Regions from separate parts of the Streptomyces sp. JLYT201 genome, predicted to be linked through region 1. Evidence: predicted binding sites of a transcription regulator. Region 1 holds the regulator's gene; the other holds the start of a gene.
What was found. Region 1 encodes HrcA, which represses chaperone genes, less so after heat shock. Its sites were predicted from a motif close to TTNGCACTCNGNNNNNCNGAGTGCNAA; they were not measured.
Positions count from the first base shown of each region.

Region 1 (11,946 bases):
GGGTCGACGCCGTGGTTCTCCACGCCCCAGCCGTGGCCCTCCATCCAGAAGGCGTACTTGGGCTGGGTGACGAGGGTGCCGTCGACGAGGTGGTAGCGGCTGTCGATGCCGACGACGCCGCCCCAGGTGCGCGTGCCCACGACGGGGCCGATGCCGAGGGCCTTGATCGCCGCGTTCACGATGTCCCCGTCGGAGCCGGAGAACTCGTTGGCCACGGCGACGACGGGGCCGCGCGGGGCGTCACCGGGGTAGCTGAGCGGCCCGGAGCCGCGCGGCAGGTCCCAGCCGACGATGCGCCGGGCCAGCTTCTCCACGACGAGCTGCGAGGTGTGCCCGCCGCGGTTCTCGCGGACGTCCACGACCAGGCCCTCGCGGGCCACCTCGACGCGCAGGTCGCGGTGGATCTGCGCCCAGCCGGGGGCCTGCATGTCGGGGACGTGGAGGTAGCCGAGGCGGCCGCCGGAGAGCTCGTGGACGTAGGCCCTGCGGTCGGCGACCCACGCGTGGTAGCGCAGCGGCTCCTCGTCGTCCACGGGGATCACGACGGCGTGCCGCGGGTCGCCGCCCCCGGCCGGGGACACGGTCAGCTCGACGGGCTTGCCCGCGGTGCCGACGAGCAGCGGCCCGGGGCCGGTGACGGGGTCGACGGGCCGCCCGCCGACGGCGAGGACCGCGTCGCCCGCGCGCACGGCGACGCCGGGCGCGGCCAACGGGGAGAGCCCGGCCGGGTCGGAGGTCTCCGACGGCAGGACCCGGTCGACGCGCCACAGGCCGTCATCGCCGCGCGAGAGGTCCGCGCCGAGCAGGCCCTGCCGGCTGCCGTAGCCGCCGCGGGGCACCACGTAGGCGTGGGAGGTGCCCAGTTCGCCCTGGACCTCCCACAGCAGGTCGACGAGGTCGTCGTGGGTGGCGACGCGGTCCAGGACGGGGCGGTAGCGCTCCAGGACGCCGTCCCAGTTGACGCCGCCCATGTCGGGCCGCCAGAAGTTGTCGCGCATGAGGCGGCCCGCCTCGGCGTACATCTGCCGCCACTCCGCGGCCGGGTCGACCTCCTGGCGGACCCGGCCGAGGTCGACGGTGATGTTGGTGTCGCTGTCCTCGTCGGCGGAGGCCCGCCGGTCGCTCGGCACCACCTTGAGCTTGCCGTCGGCCCACAGCAGGATCCGCTTGCCGTCGCCGGTGACGGCGAAGTGGTCGGCGTCGCCCGCCAGTTCCTCGACGCGGCGCTGGGCGAAGTCGTAGCGCTCCAGGGCGGAGCAGGGCTCGGGCCCCGACGGGGTGGCGCGCGACGCGCCGAGCACGCCGCGCACCGGGTGGCGCAGCCACAGCAGTCCGTCCTTGGCCGCGCGCAGCGTGCTGTAGCGGGCGGCCTCGACGGGGAAGGGCACCACGCGGTCGACGAGGCCTTCGAGGTCTATCCGGGTCACCGGCGAGCCCTCGCTGTCGGGGGTCTCGGCGTGCGGCCCCTCGGCGGAGTCGAAGGCGCGGCCGTGCCGCTGCGGCCCGAACGGCGACGGCGTCGTGGCCGCGAGGGTGAGCAGGTGCGGCCGGGAGCCGCCGACGAAGGCGAGGTCGAAGACGTGGTCGTCGTAGACCGGGTCGAAGGCCCGCGCGGACAGGAACGCCAGGTGCTTGCCGTCGAGCGTGAACGCCGGGCTGTAGTCGCGGAAGCGCAGCTGGGTGGCCTCCGAGACCGACAGGTCCGCGGTGTTGGCGAGCTTGAGCTGGCGCAGCGGGCGCGGCCCGGGGTGGGACCAGGCGAGCCAGGCGCAGTCCGGCGAGAAGACGAGGCCGGTGGCCTCGCCGTGTTCGGCGCGGTCGACCTCGCGCACCTCGCCGCTCTCGCGCTCCACCAGCAGGATCCGGCCGTCGTGCGAGGCGACGGCCGCGCGGCTGCCGTCGGGCGCCACGGCGAGCGCGAGCACCCGCCCGAGCTGCCCGGCGGCCAGGCGGCGCGGGGTCGCGCCGGGGGCGAGGCCGGTGGCGGGCGCGAACTCCAGGGCGTCGTCGCCCTCCGCGTCCGTCACCCACACCACGTGCTCCTCGCCGTCCACGCGGAAGGTGCGCGGAAGGCGGGCCCGGACGCCGGGCGCGGCGGCGAGCGCGCGGGCGGGGCCCTCGCGGTGCGTCACCCAGTGCACGGCGCCGCGCACCGAGACGGCGCTGCCGCGCCCGCCGTGGTCGGGCGCCGCGGCCCCGAACCAGCGGGCCGCGCTGACCGGATGCGGCTGGAGGTCGACGCGCTGCCCGCCGAGCCGGACGTCCAGTCTGCGCGGCGCGGCGTCCGACAGGTCGTCCAGGAGCCAGAGTTCACCGGCGCTCGCATAGGCGACGCGGGTGCCGTCGGTGGCGGCGTGCCGGGCGTAGAAGCCGTCGACGGGCGTGTGGCGGCGCAGGTCGGTGCCGTCGGGCAGTGAGGAGTACAGGGCGCCGACGCCCTCGTGGTCGGAGAGGAAGGCGATGCGGCCGCCCACCCACAGGGGGTGCTCGATGTTGCCGTCGAGGCCTTCGTGGACGCGCGCGAAGCGGGGGCCCGAAGAGGCGGCGGAGGCGTCGGCGGAGGTCTCGGGCCGTCGCGTCCGGATCCACAGCTTGCCCGCCGTGCCGCCCCGGTACCGCTTCCACCAGGCGGCCTCGCGGCCCATCGGCGCGGACAGGAGCAGGACTTCGCCGTCGGGGCCGTGCGCCACGTCGCCGACGAGTCCGTACGGCAGCTTCTCGGCGGGCCCGCCGTCGAGCGGCACGGCGTGCGCCCAGGTGCGGCGGAAGGAGGCCTGGCCGTGCGCGCCGACCGCGAGGACCCGTCCGTCGGGCGTCCAGCCGCGCACGGACGTCTTCGCGTTCCCCCAGTACGTGAGGCGCTTGGACGGGCCGCCGTCGACGGGTGCGACGTGCACCTCGGGCGCACCGTCACGCGTCGACGTCCACGCGACGGTGGTGCCGTCCGGGGAGATCCGCGGGTGGCTGACGGGCGTGTTGTCGGCGCTGACCCGCCAGGCGCGGCCGCCGTCGAGCGGCGCGATCCAGACGTCGTCCTCGGCGGTGAAGGCGGTCAACTCGCCGTGCGGATGCGGAAACCGGAGGTAGGCAGGCTGTGTCACACCGTCACCCTAAGCAGGCGACGCCGCGCGGGACACCGTTTTGGATCACTTGCCCGGATAGCAGTTGCAGGTGGGGTCCGGCCGCTCGGTCACCGTGACGGTGGCGGTGGGCCCTGGCTCGTCCCGGCCGGGGTCGTGGCGCGCGGGCGGGGTGTGGCGGCCGCCGCCGTGGTCGCCGTCGCCCTTGTCGCCGTCGTCGTCATTCCCCTTGCCGCCCTGACAGTTGCCGAGCACGTCGACGCGGAACCACTCCTTGCCCTCGACCCGCGCGGTCAGATTGCCTCGGACGCACTTGCCGTTGCGCACGTCGGTGACCCTGCCCTTGAGGACGATGGCTTTCCCTCCGTCGGCACCCTCGGACTTGCCCTGGCAGTCCACCTCGGCCTCGCGCGGCTCGTCGGTGGCCTTCCGCTTGCCGTCGCCGTCCTTCTTCACGAACGAGGCCGTGCAGTTGAACCAGGCCACGTCCAGGTGCTGGCGCTCCAGCTCGGCGGTGCCCATCTTGTCGGTGGTCAGCGCGATGGCGGAGGTGCTCATGTCGCCCTCGACGGGGTCGCAGGCGGCCAGCGCGAAGCCGGTGGCCGCCACGGCCACGAGGGCCACGAGGACCCGCCGCCCTCTCGCCGTGCCCGGGCCCGGGATCCGCCTACGCCGGACAGGTCGCGGTAGTCGCCTCACAGCCCCCATGGATGGCAGCGTGCCACCGCGCGGGCCCGGGCGGTAGACCGGTTGCGGCCATCTGTCCAGTCGTCCGTCCGGTCAGGACCAGCGGCCCGTGCGGCCGAGGAGCAGTGCCGTCGCCGCGGTGCCCGCGGTCGAGGTGCGCAGCACGCTGCGCCCGAGCCGGTACGGCTTGGCGCCCGCCTCGGCGAACGCCGCGAGCTCCTCCGGCGAGATGCCGCCCTCGGGCCCGACGACGAGCACGATGCGGCCGGACGCCGGGAGCGGGGCGGTGGCCAGCGGCTCGCTGCCCTCCTCGTGCAGGACCCCCGCGAAGTCGGCGTCCGCGAGGAGCCGCGCGACCTGCTTGGTCGTGGCGGCCTCCGCGACCTCGGGGAAGCGGACCCGCCGGGACTGCTTGCCCGCCTCGCGCGCCGTCGCCCGCCACTTGCCGAGCGCCTTCAGGCCGCGCTCGCCCTTCCACTGCGTGATGCAGCGGGAGGCGGCCCAGGGCACGACGGCGTCCACCCCGGTCTCCGTCATGGTCTCCACGGCGAGTTCACCGCGGTCGCCCTTGGGCAGCGCCTGTACGACGGTGATCAGGGGGCTCTCCGCGTCCTGTTCGCGCACGCCGTCGTCGTCGAGGGCGACCAGGAGCCGGTCCTTGCCCTCGGCGGCGGCCACGGTGCCGTGCGCCCAGCGCCCCGCGCCGTCGGTGAGCACCACGTCCTCACCGGCGCGCAGCCGCTTCACGGACACGGCGTGCCGTCCCTCGGGGCCTTCGAGCACGTACGTCCGTCCGGGCGCGGCACCCGTGAAGTCGTCGACGACGAACACCGGCGCGGTCATGCGGCACCGCCCGCGTCCCGGCCCGCGGCCGCGGCCAGCGCCTCGTCGAGTTCGGCCACGAGCACCTCCACGAGTTCCCCGGCGGGCAGCTGCCGCGCGAGGCGGTGGCCCTGGCCCGCCCACAGGGCCATGGCCTGCGGGTCGCCGGTCTTGGCCGCGGCCTTGCGCAGGCCGGACGTCAGATAGTGGATCTGCGGGTAGGCGGCGGGCGCGTACGGGCCGTGCTCGCGCATGAAGCGGTTGACGAGGCCGCGCGCGGGGCGCCCGGAGAACGCCCGGGTCAGCTCGGTCCGCACGAACCGGGGGTCGGTCATGGCCTGCTTGTGCAGCGGCTGCGCGCCGGACTCCGGGGTGACGAGGAACGCGGTGCCGAGCTGCGCCAGGTCGGCGCCCGCCGCGAGCACCGCGGCGATCTGCGCGCCCCGCATCAGTCCGCCCGCGGCGATCACGGGCAGCTCTACGGCCTCCCTGACCTGCGTGATGAGGCTCAGCAGGCCGATCCCGGCGCCGTCGGTCTCCGGGTTGTCGCGGTGCGTGCCCTGGTGGCCGCCCGCCTCGACGCCCTGGACGCACACGGCGTCGGCGCCCGCGGCCTGCGCGGCCAGGGCCTCCTCGGGCGTGGTGACGGTGACGACGGTGGTGGTGCCGACCCGCTCCAGGGCCTGGAGGTCCTTGCGGGAGGGGCAGCCGAAGGTGAACGACACCAGCGGCACGGGGTCGTCGCGGAGGATCGCCAGCTTCGCCTCGTAGCCGTCGTCGAGCTTGACGTCGGTGTCGCCGAGCTCCGTCTCGTACCAGGTGGCCTCTCCGGCGAGCTGGTTGCGGTACACCTCGACGGCCGCCGGGTCCGCGCAGGCGGGCTGCGGCATGAAGAGGTTCACCCCGAACGGGCGCGCCGTCAGGCCCCTGACCTGCTTTATCTCCTGGTACATGCCGTCGGCGGTCTTGTACCCGGCCGCGAGCGAGCCGAGCCCCCCGGCCTCGGACACGGCCGCCACGAGCTGCGGAGTCGAGCCCCCGCCCGCCATCGGGGCCTGCACGATCGGATGACGACAGAGAGCGTGGAGAGGGGAGACCATACGCGCATCGTGCCACGTCTGGCGGGGGCGCCTCGTGCGGGGTGCGTCCCCACCGCTACCGCTGCGGGATTTCTCCCACCCGCCCGCCCACACCGCGCGGCTGCGCCCGCCACGGCCCCGGGGAGGGGTGGGCACAGCACCCGGGTGCCGAGCAACCGGGAGCCGGGCCCACCGTCCAGGCGCTAACGCCCGTTGAACGCGTCCTTCAGGCGCGAGAACAGCCCCTGCTGCCCCGGCTGGAACTGCCCCGTGGGCCGCTCCTCGCCCCGCAGCTTCGCCAGCTCCCGCAGCAGCCGCTCCTGCTCGGCGTCGAGCTTCGTGGGCGTGAGCACCTCCACGTGCACGATCAGATCGCCGCGGCCGCCGCCCCGCAGGTGCGTGACGCCGCGCCCGTGCAGCGGGATCGACTGCCCGGACTGCGTGCCGGGCCGGATGTCGACCTCCTCGACGCCGTCGAGCGTCTCCAGCGGGACCTTCGTGCCGAGCGCCGCCGCCGTCATCGGGATGGTGACGGTGCAGTGCAGGTCGTCGCCGCGCCGCTGGAAGACCGCGTGGGGCAGCTCGTGGATCTCCACGTAGAGGTCGCCCGCCGGGCCACCGCCCGGGCCGACCTCGCCCTCGCCCGCGAGCTGGATCCGCGTGCCGTTGTCGACACCCGCGGGGATCTTGACCGTGAGGGTGCGCCGCGAGCGGATCCGGCCGTCGCCCGCGCACTCGGGGCACGGCGTGGGCACCACGGTGCCGAAGCCCTGGCACTGGGGGCAGGGCCGCGAGGTCATGACCTGGCCGAGGAAGGACCGCGTGACCTGGGACACCTCGCCGCGGCCGCGGCACATGTCACAGGTCTGCGCGGAGGTGCCGGGCGCGGCGCCCTCGCCGGAGCACGTCGTACAGACGACGGCCGTGTCGACCTGGATGTCCTTGGTCGTGCCGAAGGCCGCCTCGTCGAGGTCGATCTCCAGACGGATCATGGCGTCCTGGCCGCGTCGGGTGCGCGAGCGCGGCCCGCGCTGCGACGCCGTACCGAAGAACGCGTCCATGATGTCCGAGAAGTTGCCGAAGCCACCGGCTCCGAAACCGCCCGCGCCCGCGCCGCCCGACTGGGACAGCGGGTCGCCGCCGAGGTCGTAGACCTGCTTCTTCTGCGGGTCCGAGAGGACCTCGTAGGCGGCGTTGATCTCTTTGAAGCGCTCTTGCGTCTTGGGATCGGGATTGACGTCCGGGTGCAGCTCGCGCGCGAGCCGCCGGAAGGCCTTCTTGATCTCGTCCTGGGACGCGTCGCGGCGCACGCCGAGCACGGCGTAGTAGTCCGTGGCCACTTACGACTCCGCCAGGATCTGTCCGACGTAACGTGCCACTGCGCGTACTGCTCCCATCGTTCCCGGATAGTCCATGCGGGTCGGTCCGACCACGCCTAGCTTGGCCACTGCCTCGCCTCCCGAACCGTAGCCGACGGAGACCACGGACGTGGAGCTGAGTCCCTCGTGGGCGTTCTCGTGACCGATCTTCACGGTCATGCCCGAATCCGTAGCCTCACCAAGCAACTTGAGGAGGACGACCTGTTCCTCCAGGGCCTCGAGGACCGGCCGGATCGTGAGAGGGAAGTCATGTCCGAAGCGGGTCAGATTGGCGGTGCCGCCGATCATCATCCGCTCCTCGTTCTCCTCGACCAGGGTTTCGAGGAGGGTGGACAGGACCGTCGCCACCGTGGCCTGGTCCTCCTTGTCGAAGGACTCGGACAGGTCCTGGACGAGCTGCGGCACGTCCGAGAACCGGCGGCCCGCGACCCGGCTGTTGAGCCGCGCCCGCAGGTCCGCGAGTGACGTTTCACCGAACGGCGCCGGGCAGTCGATCAGGCGCTGCTCGACCCGCCCCGTGTCCGTGATCAGGACGAGCATGAGCCGGGCCGGGGCGAGCGAGAGCAGTTCCACGTGGCGCACCGTCGACCGCGTCAGGGACGGGTACTGCACCACGGCGACCTGCCGGGTCAGCTGCGCGAGCAGCCGCACCGTACGGCCCACGACGTCGTCCAGGTCGACGGCGCCGTCCAGGAAGTGCTGGATCGCGCGGCGCTCGGGGGAGCTCAGCGGCTTGACGCCCGCCAGCTTGTCCACGAACAGCCGGTAGCCCTTGTCGGTGGGGATGCGCCCGGCGCTGGTGTGCGGCTGGGCGATGAACCCCTCCTCCTCCAGCGCCGCCATGTCGTTACGGACCGTGGCCGGGGAGACGCCCAGGTGATGACGCTCGGTGAGCGCCTTGGAGCCGACCGGCTCCTGGGTGCCCACGTAGTCATGGACGATGGCGCGCAGCACCTCAAGCCTGCGTTCACTGAGCATCGCGCACACCTCCACCTGTCGTCCCTCGTCCGTGGCCCCCGCGGCGGCCCCACCCTGGCACTCACCACGCGCGAGTGCCAACCTTCATCGAGTCAGTGTACGGCCGCCGGGTACAGCCCCGGCAAGGGCCGACTCCTTTAGTCATGCCCACGTGTGGCCCGTGCCACCGGCCCGCTCGCGCCCCGTGCGGCGGCCCCGGCGGCACGGGGGCACCGGCTGCCGGGGCACGGCGGTGGCGCTAGCGTCACCGTATGGACGTAAGCGTGACACCGGCCCCTGACTGGCGGGAGGCGGGCTGGGAGCGACTCGCCGCACGGGTGGGGCGGTACCGGCTCCCCGTGTGGGACTGCACGGTCGGCCTGGTCGTCGGCGACGAGGCCGCCCTGATGATCGAGGCCGGGTCCAGCCTGCGGGAGGGCGCGTGGCTGCGCGCCGAGGCCCGGCGGCTGCTCGGCGGCGGCCGCCGTGTGACCCATCTCGCGCTGACGCACCCGCACTTCGACCACGTGCTCGGCGCCGCGGCGTTCGCCGGGGTCGAGGTGTTCGGCGCGGTCGGCGTCGACGCGGTGCTCGACCGGGACCGCGAGGGCCTGCGCACGGACGCCGTCTCCCAGGGCCTGGACGCCCGCGCCGCCGCCGAGGCCACCGACCTGCTGGTCCTTCCGCGCCACCTGGTGAGCGGCGAGTGGACCCTCGACCTGGGCGGCGTCCAGGTCCTCCTCGCGAACGTCGGCCCCGGCCACACCGGCCACGACCTGGCCGTCCTGGTGCCCGGCGCGCCCGGAGAGCCCGAGGTCGTCTTCTGCGGCGACCTCGTGGAGGAGTCGGGCGAGCCCCAGGCCGGTCCCGACGCGGTCCCCGGGCGGTGGCCCGCCGCGCTCGACCGGCTGCTCGACCTGGGCGGCCCGGACGCGCGGTACGTGCCGGGGCACGGGGCGGTCGTCGACGCGGCCTTCGTACGGGCCCAACGCAAGGAGCTGGCGGCGCGGTTCGGGGTGCGCTGAGCGGCGCGGGCACGTCCCCGTGACGGGACGTCACGCGATGTCATAACGTCTGTCGAATGCGCAGCTACAACCCGGACCTCACCCCGCCGTGGAAGAGGTCGGCCCCCGTTCCCGAAGTCCCCGCCGACGTCGACCTGGTGGTGGAGGAGGTCCGGACCGGCTTCTGCGGCGCGGTGATCCGCTGCGAGAAGACCGCCGAGGGCCCGACGGTGACCCTTGAGGACCGCTTCGGCAAGCACCGGGTGTTCCCGATGGTGCCGCGCGGCTTCCTCCTGGAGGGCAAGACCGTCACGCTCGTCCGCCCGAAGGCCGCGGCGGCGGCCGCCCGGCCCGCGCGCACGGCGTCCGGCTCGATCGCCGTTCCCGGGGCGCGGGCCCGGGTGGCGCGCGCCGGGCGCATCTATGTGGAGGGGCGTCACGACGCGGAGCTCGTCGAGAAGGTGTGGGGCGACGACCTGCGCATCGAGGGCGTCGTCGTCGAGTACCTGGAGGGCATCGACGACCTTCCGGCGATCGTCGCGGAATTCGCGCCGGGCCCCGACGCGCGCCTCGGCGTCCTCGTGGACCACCTCGTGCCCGGCTCCAAGGAGTCCCGGATCGCGGCCGGGGTCTCCAGCCCGCACGCGCTGGTGGTCGGCCACCCGTACATCGACGTCTGGGAGGCGGTGAAGCCCTCGTCCCTGGGCATCGCGTCCTGGCCCCGCGTGCCGCGCGGCCAGGACTGGAAGACCGGGGTGTGCCGGGCCCTCGGCTGGCCGGAGAACACCGGGGCCGCGTGGCAGCGGATCCTGGGCTCGGTGCGCAGCTACAAGGACCTGGAGCCCCAGCTCCTGGGCCGCGTCGAGGAGCTGATCGATTTCGTGACGGCCCCGTAGCCCCGGGGCGGCCTCAGGCAACCCGGGGACGGCCTCAGTCGACCAGGTCCCGCACCACCGCGTCGGCCAGGAGGCGGCCGCGCAGGGTCAGCACCGCCCGCCCCCGCTCGTAGGGCTCGGGGGCCAGGAGGCCGTCCGTCAGGGCGCGGCGCGAGGCGGCCAGGCCCGCTTCCTTCAGGAGCGACAGCGGGCAGCCGTCCCGGAGCCGCAGTTCGAGGAGGATCCGCTCCACCCGGCGGTCCTCGTCCGCGAGGAGCTCACGCCCGGCCCCCGGCGAACGCCCTTCCGCGAGGGCCGCCGCGTACGCTCCGGGGTGCTTCACGTTCCACCAGCGCACGCCCCCGACGTGGCTGTGCGCGCCGGGGCCCGCGCCCCACCAGTCGGCGCCCCGCCAGTACAGCTCGTTGTGCAGACAGCGGCCCGCCTCCGAGGTGGCCCAGTTGGACACCTCGTACCACTGGAACCCGGCGGCCGACAGGGCCTCCTCGGCGATCAGATAGCGGTCGGCGTGCACGTCGTCGTCCGTCATGGGGACCTCGCCGCGCCGGATGCGGCGGGCCAGCTGCGTGCCCTCCTCCACGATCAGCGCGTACGCGGACACGTGGTCGGGCCCGGCGCCGATCGCGGCGTCGAGGGAGGCCCGCCAGTCGTCGTCGCTCTCGCCGGGGGTGCCGTAGATCAGGTCGAGGTTGACGTGCTCGAAGCCCGCCGCGCGCGCCTCGGCGACGCAGGCCTCGGGCCGCCCGGGGGTGTGCGTGCGGTCGAGGATCTTCAGGACGTGCTGCTTGGCGCTCTGCATGCCGAAGGAGACGCGGTTGAAGCCGCCCTCGCGCAGGGTGCTCAGATACGCGGGGTCGACCGACTCCGGGTTCGCCTCGGTGGTGATCTCCGCGTCGTCGGCGATGCCGAACTCGTCGCGGATCGCGCTCAGCATCGTGACGAGGTCGTCGGCGGCGAGGAGCGTGGGCGTGCCGCCGCCGACGAAGACCGTGCGGACCGGGCGCGGGTCGTCGCCGAGGACCTTGCGGGCCAGGCGGACCTCGTCGACGAGGGTCTCGGCGTAGTTGTCCCGGGAGGCGAGGACGCCGCCGGTGCCGCGCAGCTCGGGGGCGGTGTAGGTGTTGAAGTCGCAGTAGCCGCAGCGCGTGGCGCAGTACGGAACGTGCAGGTAGAAGCCGAGTGGGGCCGTTCCGCCCAGGGCGGACGGGGGGAGCGTCCCGTCCTGGGGCACGGGTTCTCCATCGGGCAGGGCGGAAGGCATACCTTCCATTATGGGCCCGGTCCGCGGGTCCCCTCCGTCCCCACCGGCCCGGGGTCAGCGGGCCTGGAGCACCAGGAGCGCCAGGTCGTCGTCGGGCGGCCGCGTCGAGAACTCGTGGACGAGGCGGCGGATCCGCTCCGCCACCAGCTCCGCGTCGAGCCCCGCGCAGTCGGCGAGGGCCGTGGCGAGCCCGTCGCCGTCGTCGAAGAGGCGCCCGCCGCCGCGGCGCTCGGTGACGCCGTCCGTGACGCACAGCAGCGTGTCGCCGGGGAGCAGGTCGAAGGTCTCGCTCGTGTACGTCTCGTCGTCGACCACCCCGAGGAGCATCTGCGGCCCGGTGGCGGGCCGCACCCGGCCGTCGGCGCCCAGGAGCAGCGGCAGCGGGTGCCCGGCGCACGCCACCGTGCAGCGCACCCCGCCGTCGTACGGCACGAGCTCGCCGTACAGGAGGGACAGGAAGCGCGCGGTGGCGCCCTCGGGCGACACGCCCTGGCCGCCCGCGACGGCCACGACGGCGGCCGCCGCGTCCGCGGCCTCGGTGGCGTCGTCGAGGAGGAGCTGGTTGAGGCGGTCGAGGACCTCGGCGACCTGGTAGCCCTCGCGGGCGAGCAGCCGCAGCCAGGGGCGGGCCAGGCCGATGACGACGGCGGCCTCGGGGCCCTTGCCCTGGACGTCGCCGAGGGCGAAGCACCAGCGGCCGTCGCCCGCGGGGAACACGTCGTAGAAGTCGCCGCCGGGCCCGCCCTGCTCGCGCGGCTCGTACACGACGCCGCTCTGCACG
Region 1 is NZ_CM182551.1:6,488,063-6,500,008, reverse strand. Features, by position in the region: gene AC5WAM_RS27450 (S41 family peptidase) at 1-3,101, opposite strand, end outside; gene AC5WAM_RS27445 (hypothetical protein) at 3,147-3,704, opposite strand; gene AC5WAM_RS27440 (16S rRNA (uracil(1498)-N(3))-methyltransferase) at 3,861-4,610, opposite strand; gene AC5WAM_RS27435 (nitronate monooxygenase) at 4,607-5,689, opposite strand; gene dnaJ (molecular chaperone DnaJ) at 5,872-7,008, opposite strand; gene hrcA (heat-inducible transcriptional repressor HrcA) at 7,009-8,025, opposite strand; gene AC5WAM_RS27420 (MBL fold metallo-hydrolase) at 8,277-9,029, shown strand; gene AC5WAM_RS27415 (DUF3097 domain-containing protein) at 9,086-9,904, shown strand; gene hemW (radical SAM family heme chaperone HemW) at 9,939-11,174, opposite strand; gene AC5WAM_RS27405 (SpoIIE family protein phosphatase) at 11,220-11,946, opposite strand, start outside.

Region 2 (11,946 bases), 1.1 Mb from region 1:
CCAACTCCACGAGCGGGTACGGGGCCTCGGCCGCCATCGTCAGGGGGTCCACGCGCAGCGAGGGCAGCGTCAGCCCGAGCCGGGCCAGCTCCGCGCGCAGCGCGGCCACCGTGTCCTCGGCCGCGCGGCCCCTCTCCTCCGCCGTCATTGCCATGACCTACGCCTTTCTACTGAGTGTTCAACGTTCCTCACCCAGGGTGTTCACCCGCGCCTACCCTGAAAAGCGCAGGCCACCCAACAGTCCCCGGTGTCCGAGGAGCTACCTGCCGATGACCCGCCCCAAAGACCTCGACCCGTCGTCCAACCCCCGCGCGTTACTGGGCGCGGAGCTGCGCCACGCTCGCGAGAAGTCCGGCTTCAGCCAGGAGGAGCTTGGCTGCCGCATCTTCGTCAGCGGCTCGTTCATCGGCCAGTTGGAGGCCGGTACGCGCCGGATGCAGCCGGACCATGCGCGCATGCTGGATGAGGCGCTGGGGACGGAGGACTTCTTCACCCGCAATTGCAAGGCTGCGGCGAAGTCCCGGTACCCGGAGCACTTCGCAGAAGCGGCGGATGCAGAAGAGATCGCTACGGCGATCCGCCAGTACGCACCGATGCTGATCCCCGGGTTGATCCAGACGCCCGCGTACGCACGAGCCGTGAACCGGGCGCACGACCCAACAGCCCCCGAGGAGACCATCGACGAGTGGGTGGACGGCAGGATGGTGCGGACGCGGCTGCTCAACCACCCGACAAAGCCGTTGTTGTGGGTGGTACTTGACGAGGCAGTGCTACGTCGAGAGACCGGCGGCCGAGCAGTGATGGCAGAAGCCTTGCGTCACGTGGCGGGTCTGACGCGCCGGGGCCGAATCATCGCGCAGGTACTCCCGTTCGACGGAGGGGCGCACAAGGCCATGTCGGGGCCGATGAGGTTGATGGACTTCGAGGACGCCGCCCCGTTGGTCTACTTCGAAGGGCCCGGAACCGGACGGCTGGAGGACGACCCAGCAACAGTCGCGCAGTTGCGGTTCACCTTCGAACTCCTCGTTGCCGCCGCTCTCCCGCCTGAGAAGTCCCTAGCTCTACTCGAGTCAGTGGCGCAGGATTACAGCCATGAGGAGCAACCCTGACTACGACCTGAGCACAGCCGTCTGGCACAAATCGAGCTACAGCGGCGGGGGCGGCAACGAGTGCCTGGAGGTCGCCCGCTGGCGCAAGTCCACGTACAGCGCAGGGGATGGCGGCAACTGCCTGGAGGTGGCAGACGGCCCCCCGGACGTCATCCCCGTCCGGGACTCCAAGGACCCCCTTGGCCCCCACCTCCTCTTCCGGCCCCCGGCCTGGTCCGCCTTCATCAACTCCCTGGAGGCGTAGGGCGGGAAACGCCCGAGGGCGGCACCCCCTGCTGGAAGCAGGAGGTGCCGCCCTCGGGAAGGACGAGCCCGAGCCGAACGAACCGGCTCAGAAGTCCATGTCACCGCCGGGCATGCCGCCCGGAGCGGCCGGCGCGGCCTTCTCCGGCTTGTCGGCGATGACGGCCTCGGTGGTGAGGAACAGCGCGGCGATCGACGCGGCGTTCTGCAGCGCGGAGCGCGTGACCTTCGCCGGGTCGATGATGCCCTCGGCGATCATGTCCACGTACTCGCCGTTCGCGGCGTTCAGGCCGTGACCGGGGGTGAGGTTGCGGACCTTCTCCACGATGACGCCACCCTCGAGGCCGGCGTTCACGGAGATCTGCTTCAGCGGGGCCTCGAGAGCCAGCTTGACGGCGGCGGCACCGGTGGCCTCGTCGCCCTCGAGCTCCAGCTTCTCGAACACCGAGGAGGCCTGCAGCAGGGCCACGCCACCACCGGCGACGATGCCCTCCTCGACAGCCGCCTTCGCGTTGCGAACGGCGTCCTCGATGCGGTGCTTGCGCTCCTTGAGCTCGACCTCGGTCGCGGCACCGGCCTTGATGACGGCCACGCCGCCCGCGAGCTTCGCCAGGCGCTCCTGGAGCTTCTCGCGGTCGTAGTCCGAGTCGCTGTTCTCGATCTCGGCGCGGATCTGGTTCACGCGGCCCTGGACGGCCTCGGAGTCACCGGCACCGTCGACGATCGTGGTCTCGTCCTTGGTGATGACGACCTTGCGGGCGCGGCCGAGCAGGTCGAGACCGGCGTTCTCCAGCTTGAGGCCGACCTCCTCGGAGATGACCGTGCCGCCCGTGAGGATGGCGATGTCACCGAGCATGGCCTTGCGGCGGTCGCCGAAGCCCGGGGCCTTGACGGCGACGGACTTGAAGGTGCCACGGATCTTGTTGACGACCAGCGTGGACAGGGCCTCGCCCTCGACGTCCTCGGCGATGATCAGCAGCGGCTTGCCCGACTGCATGACCTTCTCCAGGAGCGGAAGGAGGTCCTTCACGTTGGAGATCTTGGAGTTGACGATGAGGATGTACGGGTCCTCGAGCGCGGCCTCCATGCGCTCCATGTCGGTCGCGAAGTACGCCGAGATGTAGCCCTTGTCGAAGCGCATGCCCTCGGTGAGCTCGAGCTCCAGACCGAAGGTCTGCGACTCCTCGACCGTGATGACGCCTTCCTTGCCGACCTTGTCCATGGCCTCGGCGATGAGCTCGCCGATCTGGGTGTCGGCGGCGGAGATGGAGGCCGTGGAGGCGATCTGCTCCTTGGTCTCGACCTCCTTGGCCTGGTCGAGCAGGGCGCCCGAGACGGCCTCGACGGCCTTCTCGATGCCGCGCTTCAGGGCCATGGGGTTGGCACCCGCGGCCACGTTGCGCAGGCCCTCGCGGACCAGCGCCTGGGCCAGGACGGTCGCGGTCGTCGTGCCGTCACCGGCGACGTCGTCCGTCTTCTTCGCGACCTCCTTGACCAGCTCGGCGCCGATCTTCTCGTACGGGTCCTCGAGCTCGATCTCCTTGGCGATGGACACACCATCGTTGGTGATCGTGGGGGCGCCCCACTTCTTCTCGAGGACGACGTTGCGACCCTTGGGGCCCAGGGTCACCTTGACGGCGTCGGCGAGCTGGTTCATGCCGCGCTCGAGGCCGCGCCGTGCCTCCTCGTCGAACGCGATGATCTTGGCCATGTGAAGTGGTCCTCCCGGACAGGGGTGGAAAAACTCGGACCGCGCCGGCGCCCGCGACGGACGGTCTGCCTGCCTTGTGGTTCCTTGCCCCACCCGGCCTGCGGACCTCACCCACCCGGTCCTTCTGTCACTCTCACTCGTAGAGTGCTAACGCCAATGATTAGCACTCGCCCCCTCCGAGTGCAAGGTCGCCCCCACGGTCTGGGGTCCGGCTTCCCCCGGCGCCCACCGCCCGCCGGGCGCGGACCCCGGCCGCCGACGCCGCCGCTACCACTGCTGCTGCTGCCGCTGCCGCCGCCGCGGATCTTCCCCACCCGCCCGCCCATGACCAGCCAGCCCGCAGCGTGAGCACGAGGGCACCTCCCTGCCCGCATAGTGCCCTGCCGGGCAAACCGGCACCCTTCAGCCCCCACCGCCCGCCAGGCGCGGGCCGCCGCCCACAACACCGCCGCTCCGCGCACGGCCGAGCAAACCGGCTTCCTTCGGGTGCGAGCCGGAACCCACAAGGCCGCCGCTGGCGCGGCGGATGCCCTCCCACCCGCCCACCCATGACCAGGCAGCTTCACAGCACGAGCGAGAGGCCACCTCCCCGCCCGCACAGTGCACCGCCGAGCAAACGGGCGGGTGGGTGGGAGACATCCGCCGCGGAGCGGCGGCGCCGGGGGCGACAACCCGCGCCCGAGAGACGACGGGACGGCAGGGCGAACGCCCCGCCGCACGGCACAGCCGCCTGGCCACGGGCGGGCGGGAGGGAGGGAGGCACCCGCCGCGCCAGCGGGGACGACAGCCCGCACACGAGCGACGGACGACAGGGCGAACGCCCCGCCGCACGGCACAGCCGCCTGGCCATGGGTGGGCGGGTGGGAGGCACCCGCCGCGCCAGCGGGGGCGACAGCCCGCACACGAGGGACGACAGGACGGACGACCCACCGCACGACGAAGCCGCCTGGCCATGGGTGGGTGGGAGGGCACCCGCCGCGGCAGCGGCGGCCTCGGGGGCGACAGCCCGCACCCGAGCGACGGACGACAGGGCGGACGGGCCGCCCGCGCGGCGCAGCCGCCTGGTCACGGGTGGGTGGGCGGGGAGGATCCGCCGCGGAGCGGTGGCGTCGGCGGGGGCCCCGGGCCCCGGCTGGAGCGGGGCCCAACAGAGGAGGGCCCGCCTCCCGAACCGGGAGGCGGGCCCACGCGTCGCTGGTGGCCGATCGCGCCAAGCCGATCAGACGGCGAGCTTGACCATGTCCGCCTGCGGACCCTTCTGGCCCTGCGAGATCTCGAACTCGACTCGCTGACCTTCTTCCAGGGTGCGGTAGCCGTCCATCTGAATCGCGCTGTAGTGGACGAATACATCCGCACCACCGTCGACCGCGATGAAGCCGTATCCCTTCTCCGCGTTGAACCACTTGACGGTGCCCTGAGCCATGCCTAACTCCCCTATTACTGGCCCTTGCGCAGGACCGCACTTCACGGACCCGGGTCAGACCTCACCCCCCATGGGTTGGGGGATGTGCGCCGGAACGCGTCGACCGCGGCTGAATGTATCTGTCCAACTGCCGTCTGCAACAGGTCAATCGGACGAGAATTCTGGGCACGGCCGGTCGTCGATATGCGGAGAATTCACCGGCGTTCAGGGCAAGTCGGGCCAGACAAAAGCCACGTTCGGCTCAAATAGGCAGGACACTTTGGCTGCTTCTTGTCGGCTCCGCGGCCGACTTCACCGAGGCGACTCATGCCGCCCGACATCAAAAACGAAGCTCCATTCCCAACTGTACCGCGCTCAACCATGCAGAATTGCCCCCTCCGCTTCTCTCGCGGAGGGGGCAATCGAGGTAACTCTGCGTAGGAACAAGAGCCGTTGTATACGAAACGGCCCCGCGAGTTCCCCGTGGCGGTTCCGGAACGGCTCAGCCGCCGGCGACCGCCGGAATGATCGAGATGCCCGCGCCGTCGGGCGTCGCGGTCTGGAGGCCCTGCTCGAAACGCACGTCGTCGTCATTGACGTACACGTTCACGAAGCGGCGCAGCTTGCCCTGGTCGTCCAGGACGCGGGCGCCGATCCCGGCGTGGTTCTTCTCCAGGTCGGCGATGACCTCGGCGAGGGTGGCGCCCTCGGCGGAGACCTCCGCCCGACCGCCGGTGTACGTACGAAGGATGGTCGGGATGCGAACGTTGACGCTCATACTCTTCACCTCGGTAGTTCAGACAGGGCACCCGGTACGGGAGCGCCCCAGGGGGCGCGGGGCTATGTCGATGTGCGGCTCCGCCGCGGGGGCGCGACCAGCCACAGCGAACCCGCTGACGAAATGAGGACCTGCGACTCTACGGCGCTAGCCCGCAAGCCCCGCGGAGCGGAACGCATCCAGGCTCGGCCGGATGGTCGCGGTCGCCTGCGAGGTGGCGGCGACCGCGTCGAGGGTCTTCAGGCCGTCACCGGTGTTGAGGACCACCGTGGTCAGCGAGGGATCGAGGAGACCGGCCTCGATCAGCTTGCGCGTGACCCCGACGGTCACGCCGCCCGCGGTCTCCGCGAAGATGCCCTCCGTGCGGGCGAGGAGCTTGATCGCGTCGACGACCTGCTCGTCGGTGACGTCCTCCACCGCGCCGCCGGTGCGCCGGGCGATGTCGAGCACGTACGGCCCGTCGGCCGGGTTGCCGATGGCGAGGGACTTGGCGATGGTGTTCGGCTTCTGCGGGCGGACGACGTCGTGGCCCGCCTTGAAGGCGGCGGAGACCGGCGAGCAGCCCTCCGCCTGGGCGCCGAAGATCTTGTACGGCTTGTCCGCGACCAGACCGAGCTTGATCAGCTCCTTCAGGCCCTTGTCGATCTTCGTGAGCTGCGAGCCGGAGGCGATCGGGATCACGAGCTGGTCCGGCAGCTCCCAGCCGAGCTGCTCGCAGATCTCGTACGCGAGGGTCTTGGAGCCCTCGCCGTAGTACGGCCGCAGGTTCACGTTGACGAAGCCCCAGCCCTCGCCGAGCGGGTCGCCGATGAGCTCGGAGCAGAAGCGGTTCACGTCGTCGTAGTTGCCCTCGATGCCGACGAGCTCGCCGCCGTAGACCGCGGCCATGACGACCTTGCCCTGCTCCAGGTCGTGCGGGATGAACACGCAGGAGCGGAAGCCCGCGCGGGCGGCGGCGGCGCCGACGGCCCCGGCGAGGTTGCCCGTGGAGGAGCAGGACAGCGTGGTGAAGCCGAAGGCGCGCGCGGCCTCCAGGGCCTGCGCGACGACGCGGTCCTTGAAGGAGTGCGTGGGGTTGCCGGAGTCGTCCTTGACGAACAACTTGCCCTGCTCGACGCCCAGTTCGCGGGCGAGGTTGTCGGCCTTGACGAGCTGGGTCCAGCCGGGGTTGAGGTTCGGCTTGTCCGCCACGTCGGCGGGGACGGGCAGCAGCGGGGCGTACCGCCAGATGTTCGCGGGGCCGGACTCGATCTTGGCCCGGAGCGCCTCGGGGTCGCCGACGGGGAGGTCGTAGGCGACTTCGAGCGGGCCGAAACACTCGGCGCAGGCGAAGATCGGTCCGAGCGGGAAGACGGTGCCGCACTCGCGGCAGGAGAGACCCGAGGCGGGTCCCAGGTCGACGGTGGCGTCCGCGGTGCCCTCGGGGGACGTGGTGTCGACGGTCTGCACAGCCATGGAGGCGAGGCCCTTTCTCCTCATCTTCCTCGCGGCGCATCTCGCCACGAGACGGAATTGGCACCTTCCCGAGCCGGGAGCCTCGCGGTGCGCCTGTGGCGGCTACGAGACCGGCTGGAGGGTTGCCGGGGCTTCAACGGGCCGTATCCCTCTGCCCCTCTGGATGAGCGGTATTCGGTTGTTGTACGCGGGGCGCCAGTGGCACCCGTGACGGACGGCGACCCCCGACATGCGATGGTCACCGGCCTTGTTCAAGACTGTAACCGACGGCCAGGACAGTTGAGATAGTCGTCCGAACCGCGAGATGGATCACATACGGCCACCAACGGGAGGAACCCGCGTGCTGGAAGAGGTCGAGCGCTGGCTGAGCAGGCGTTCCTGGTCCGTGACCGACCGCCCGCTGGACCGTCTCACCGCCGCGAAGCGGGCCTCGGGCACCACGGTGAGCGTCGTGCTGCCCGCGCTCGACGAGGAACGGACGGTCGGGGAGATCGTCGCGGAGATCCGTCGCGAGCTGGTCGAGAAGATCCCCCTGGTCGACGAGCTCGTGGTGGTGGACTCCGGCTCGCGGGATCGCACCGCCGAGGTGGCGCGCGCCGCGGGCGCCCGGGTCGTGCGCCGGGACGACGTCCTGCCGCGCGTCCCGGCGGTGCCCGGCAAGGGCGAGGTCCTGTGGCGGTCGCTCCTGGTCACGCACGGTGATGTGATCGCGTTCGTGGACGCCGATCTGAAGGAGTTCTCGGCCGACTTCGTGACCGGCATCGTGGGCCCGCTGCTCACCGAGCCGGACGTGCACTTCGTGAAGGCCATGTACGACCGCCCGCTGACGATGCTCGACGGCCCCGGCGCCCCCGGCGACCCCGACGGCGAGGGCCCCGGCGCCACGGCGGGCCAGGGCGGCCGCGTCACCGAGCTGATGGCGCGCCCCCTGCTCAACATGCACTGGCCCCAGCTCGCGGGCTTCGTCCAGCCCCTCGGCGGCGAGTACGCGGCCCGCAGGTCGCTCCTGGAGCGCCTGCCCTTCCCCGTCGGGTACGGCGTGGAGCTCGGGCTGCTCGTGGACGCGCTGCACACCGTCGGCCTGGACGCGCTCGCGCAGGTCGACGTCGGGGTGCGCAAGCACCGCCACCAGGACGGGCAGGCGCTCGGCCGGATGGCCGCGTCGATCTACCGCACGGCGCAGCTGCGGCTCGCCCGCGCCCATCTCGTGCGCCCCGAGCTGACGCAGTTCGTCCGGGGCGCGTCGGGCTTCGAGCCGCGGACGTATCCGGTGGACACGGAGGAGCGGCCGCCGATGACGGAGATCGAGGAGTACGAAGCGCGGCGCGTGGCTTGAACGGTCCTGCGGGGCGAGGCTGGATTTTGTCTGCGGGCTGTCGGGGGCTGGTCGCGCAGTTCCCCGCGCCCCTTTGGGGCGCTGCCCCACAGGGCGGCTTCCCGGCAGGACGGCTTCCCGTCGAGTCGGCCAAGTGAGGAGCCACTCGCACGGGTGCGCGTTTACGTGGACCCGGCTCGGGCTAGGTTCGCCAACATGGTCTCCGTTCACGCCGCCGCCCGAGTCCTCGTCGCGTCCAACCGCGGCCCCGTCTCGTACGCCGTCGGGGACGACGGCGAGCTGACCGCGAGCCGCGGCGGCGGGGGGCTCGTGTCGGGGCTCAGCGCCATCGGCGACGAGGCGGACGCGCTGTGGGTGTGCTCCGCGCTCGGCGACGGCGACCGCGAGGCGGTGCGGCGCGGGGTCTCCGAGCCCGGCGTGCGCATGCTCGACATCGACGCGAAGACCCACGCGGCGGCGTACAACGGCATCGCGAACTCGGTGCTGTGGTTCGTGCACCACATGCTGTACCAGACGCCTCTGGAGCCGGAGTTCGGCCCCGAGTTCCGCGCCCAGTGGGCCGCCTACGAGCAGTACAACCAGGCCTTCGCGGAGGTGCTCGCCGACAGCGCGGCGCCCGGCGCGGCGGTCCTGGTGCAGGACTACCACCTCGCGCTCGTGCCGGGGATGCTCCGCGAGCTCCGCTCCGACCTGCGGATCGGGCACTTCTCGCACACCCCGTGGGCGCCCGTCGACTACTTCCGCATGCTGCCCGACGACATCGCCGAGCGGCTGCTCCGCGGCATGCTGGGCGCGGACCGGCTCGGCTTCCTCACCGGGCGGTGGGCGGACGCGTTCACGGACTGCTGCGTGCGGCTGCTCGGCGGCACGTCGGGGACGCGGATCGGGGTGCACGGGCTCGGCGCGGACGCGGACTTCCTGCGGGAGCGGTCGCGGCGCGCGGACGTCGAGGAGCGGCTCGTGAGCCTGCGCGAGCAGGTGGGCGCGGGGCGGAAGGTCATCGTCCGGGTGGACCGCACCGAGCTGTCGAAGAACATCGTCCGGGGCCTGCGGGCGTACGAGCTGCTGCTCGACGAGCACCCCGAGTGGCACGAGCGGGTGGTGCACGTCGCGTTCGCCTACCCCTCGCGGCAGGACCTCGCGGTCTACCGCTCCTACACGGCGGAGGTCTCCCGCGTCGCCGAGGGCATCAACGCCCGCTTCGGCACGGCCGGTTGGACGCCGGTGGTGCTGCACGTCAAGGACGACTTCGCGCGCTCCCTCGCCGCGTACCGGATCGCCGACGTGGCCCTGGTCAACCCCATCCGGGACGGCATGAACCTGGTCGCCAAGGAGGTCCCCGTCGTCTCCGACGAGGGCTGCGCGCTGGTGCTGTCGCGCGAGGCCGGGGCCTATGAGGAGCTCGGCGAGGACGCGTTCGCGGTGAATCCGTACGACGTGACGGGGACGGCCCACGCGCTCCACGAGGCCCTGCTGCTGCCCGCAGCGGAGCGCGCCGAACGCACCAAGCGCCTGGCCGTCGCGGCCACGGCCCTGCCGCCCGCCCGCTGGTTCCTGGACCAGCTCGCGGCGCTGGAGTCCTAGCCGCGCCGTTCAGGCGAGGTCGGCGGTCAGCCGGGTCAGGAGCCCGACCACGCCGGCGGGCCCTTCGACCACCAGGTCGGCGCGGGACGCGAGCTCCGCGACCTCCGCGCTGCCGCTGCACACCAGGAGCCCCCGCACCCCGCCGTCCGCCCGCAGCTTGTCCACGGCGGCGAACGCGGGCAGGTCCCCGAGGTCGTCCCCCGCGTAGAGGACCGACTCGGCGCCCACTTCGCGTACGTACTCGGTGAGGGCCACGCCCTTGTCCACGCCGGGCGGCCGCAGCTCCAGGACCATCCGGCCGGGCTCCACGATCAGCCCGTGGCGGGCGGCGAGCTCGCCGAGGGGCCCGCGCAGGGCGTCGAAGGCGGCCTGGGGGTCCTCGGCCCGGCGCGTGTGCACCGCGACGGCCCGGCCCTTCTCCTCGATCCAGGTGCCCCGCCAGGCCCCGATCGCGTCGAGGAAGCCGGGCAGCTCGGCCCGTACGGCGGCGACGCCGGGGTGCGGCTCGGCCGCGCGCACGGTGCCGGTGACGGCGTCCCAGCGCTCCGCGCCGTAGTGCCCGAGCACGACGAGGTGCTCCAGGCCGGGGACGCCCGCGAAGCCGCCGTGGCGGACGGCCACGCCCGCGGGGCGGCCGGTGACGACCGCGACGGAGCGGACCCTCGGGGCGAGGGCGGCGAGCGCGGGGACGGCGTCCGGGTGGGCCCTGGCCCGTTCGGGGTCCGGCACGATCGCCGCGAGCGTGCCGTCGAAGTCCAGGGCGATCACGGCGCGTTCGGGGCGGGCCAGGATCGCGGCGAGGCCGTCGCGGCCCGCGGGGGTCAGTGGCTCGTACGGGGAGTGCGTGCGGTCGTCGCCCATGGGACCGACCCTAGCGTCAGCGCTCCGCGCGGCGTGCGGCGCGTACCCGTCGCAGGCGGTTCACGGTGACCGGGTCGTGGGCCAGGGCGCGCTCGTCGTCAAGGAGGGCGTTGAGGAGCTGGTAGTAGCGCACCGGGGCCAGGCCGAGCTCTTCGCGGATGGCGCGCTCCTTGGCGCCGGGGCCGCTCCAGTTGCGCCGCTCCAGGGCGAGCACGGCCCTGGCCCGCGCGGACAGGCCGCCCCCGGCCCCGGAGGGCTCGGGCGCGGGGGGCTCCGCATCGGGCACGCCGTTCACCCGGTCCACGCTAGCTCGCGTTCTCCTCCGCCGCCGCCTTCGCGTCGAGCTGGCTCAGGATCGCCTGCGGGTCGCCGTTCGGGTCGACGGTCTTGCCGATGTACTTCTTGATCTGCACGGACACCTGCGCCCAGGACGTCTTGCCGACGGGGTACAGCTGGGAGGCGGGCAGCTCCTCCAGGAAGCCGCCGAGCTTCTTCGCGTCGGCCTTGTCGTCGGCCATCTCCTGGGACGCCGACGTGGTCACCGGAAGGAGGTCGTACTCGCGCGAGAAGTCCAGGACGTTGTCCTTGGAGTACGCGAAGTCGAGGAACTCGCGGATCTCCTTGCGGTGGCCGTTCTCCTTGAAGGCCATCATCCAGTCGGCGACGCCCATCGTGGACTGGGCCTTGCCGTTGACGCCGGGCATGGGGACCATGCCGTACTTCAGGTGCTTCTTGGCGGCCATCTGCATCAGCGTCGGGTGGCCGTTGAGCATGCCGACCTCGCCGCGTGTGAAGGCGGCGAAGGCCTCGGCGCGGTTGAGCTTGCCGGGCGGCGTCGGCCCGGTCAGGCCCTTGCCGACCAGCTCGTTCTTCAGCCAGTTGAACGTGTTGACGTTCTGCTTGGAGTCGAAGTCGTACGAGCCGACGTTGTCGGTGTAGCCGCCGCCCCCGCTGAGCAGCCACTGGTACGTCTCGGCCTGCGCCTCCTCGGGGCCGAGCGGCAGCGCGTACGGGATCTTCACGCCGCGCGCCTTGAGCTTCTTCGCGGCGGCCTGGAGCTCGCTCCAGCTCTCCGGCGGGGTGACCCCGGCGCTCTTGAAGAGCTTCTCGTTGAAGAACAGCAGGCGCGTGGACGCGGCGAACGGCATGCCGTACTGGACGCGGTTGAAGACGCCCGCCTTCGCCAGCGGCGCGAGGAAGTCGGCCTGGGTCGGGATGGAGAGCACGTCGTCGGCGCTGTACAGCTTGTCCTGTGCCGCGTAGTCCGCGTAGGCGCCGATCTGCGCGAGGTCGGGTGCCTCGCCGTCCGCGACCATCTCCTTGACCTTGCGGTCGACGTCAGTCCAGGAGTACACGGTCACGTCGACCTTGATGCCCGGGTGCTCGTCCTCGAACTTCTCGGCCAGCTCGCCCCAGTACTTCTTGGAGCTGTTCGCCGCCGAGTCGCCGTAGTCGGCCGCCACGAGC
Region 2 is NZ_CM182551.1:5,389,872-5,401,817, reverse strand. Features, by position in the region: gene AC5WAM_RS22625 (hypothetical protein) at 1-154, opposite strand, end outside; gene AC5WAM_RS22620 (helix-turn-helix domain-containing protein) at 270-1,109, shown strand; gene AC5WAM_RS22615 (DUF397 domain-containing protein) at 1,093-1,353, shown strand; gene groL (chaperonin GroEL) at 1,441-3,063, opposite strand; gene AC5WAM_RS22605 (cold-shock protein) at 4,283-4,486, opposite strand; gene AC5WAM_RS22600 (MoaD/ThiS family protein) at 4,968-5,243, opposite strand; gene thrC (threonine synthase) at 5,391-6,722, opposite strand; SAM riboswitch class I at 6,716-6,868, opposite strand; gene AC5WAM_RS22590 (glucosyl-3-phosphoglycerate synthase) at 7,039-8,034, shown strand; gene AC5WAM_RS22585 (alpha,alpha-trehalose-phosphate synthase (UDP-forming)) at 8,230-9,618, shown strand; gene otsB (trehalose-phosphatase) at 9,628-10,479, opposite strand; gene AC5WAM_RS22575 (DUF3263 domain-containing protein) at 10,496-10,774, opposite strand; gene AC5WAM_RS22570 (extracellular solute-binding protein) at 10,785-11,946, opposite strand, start outside.
Region 2: groL (chaperonin GroEL) is a predicted target of HrcA. The motif match lies at 3,188-3,214, and genes of this name have one in related genera.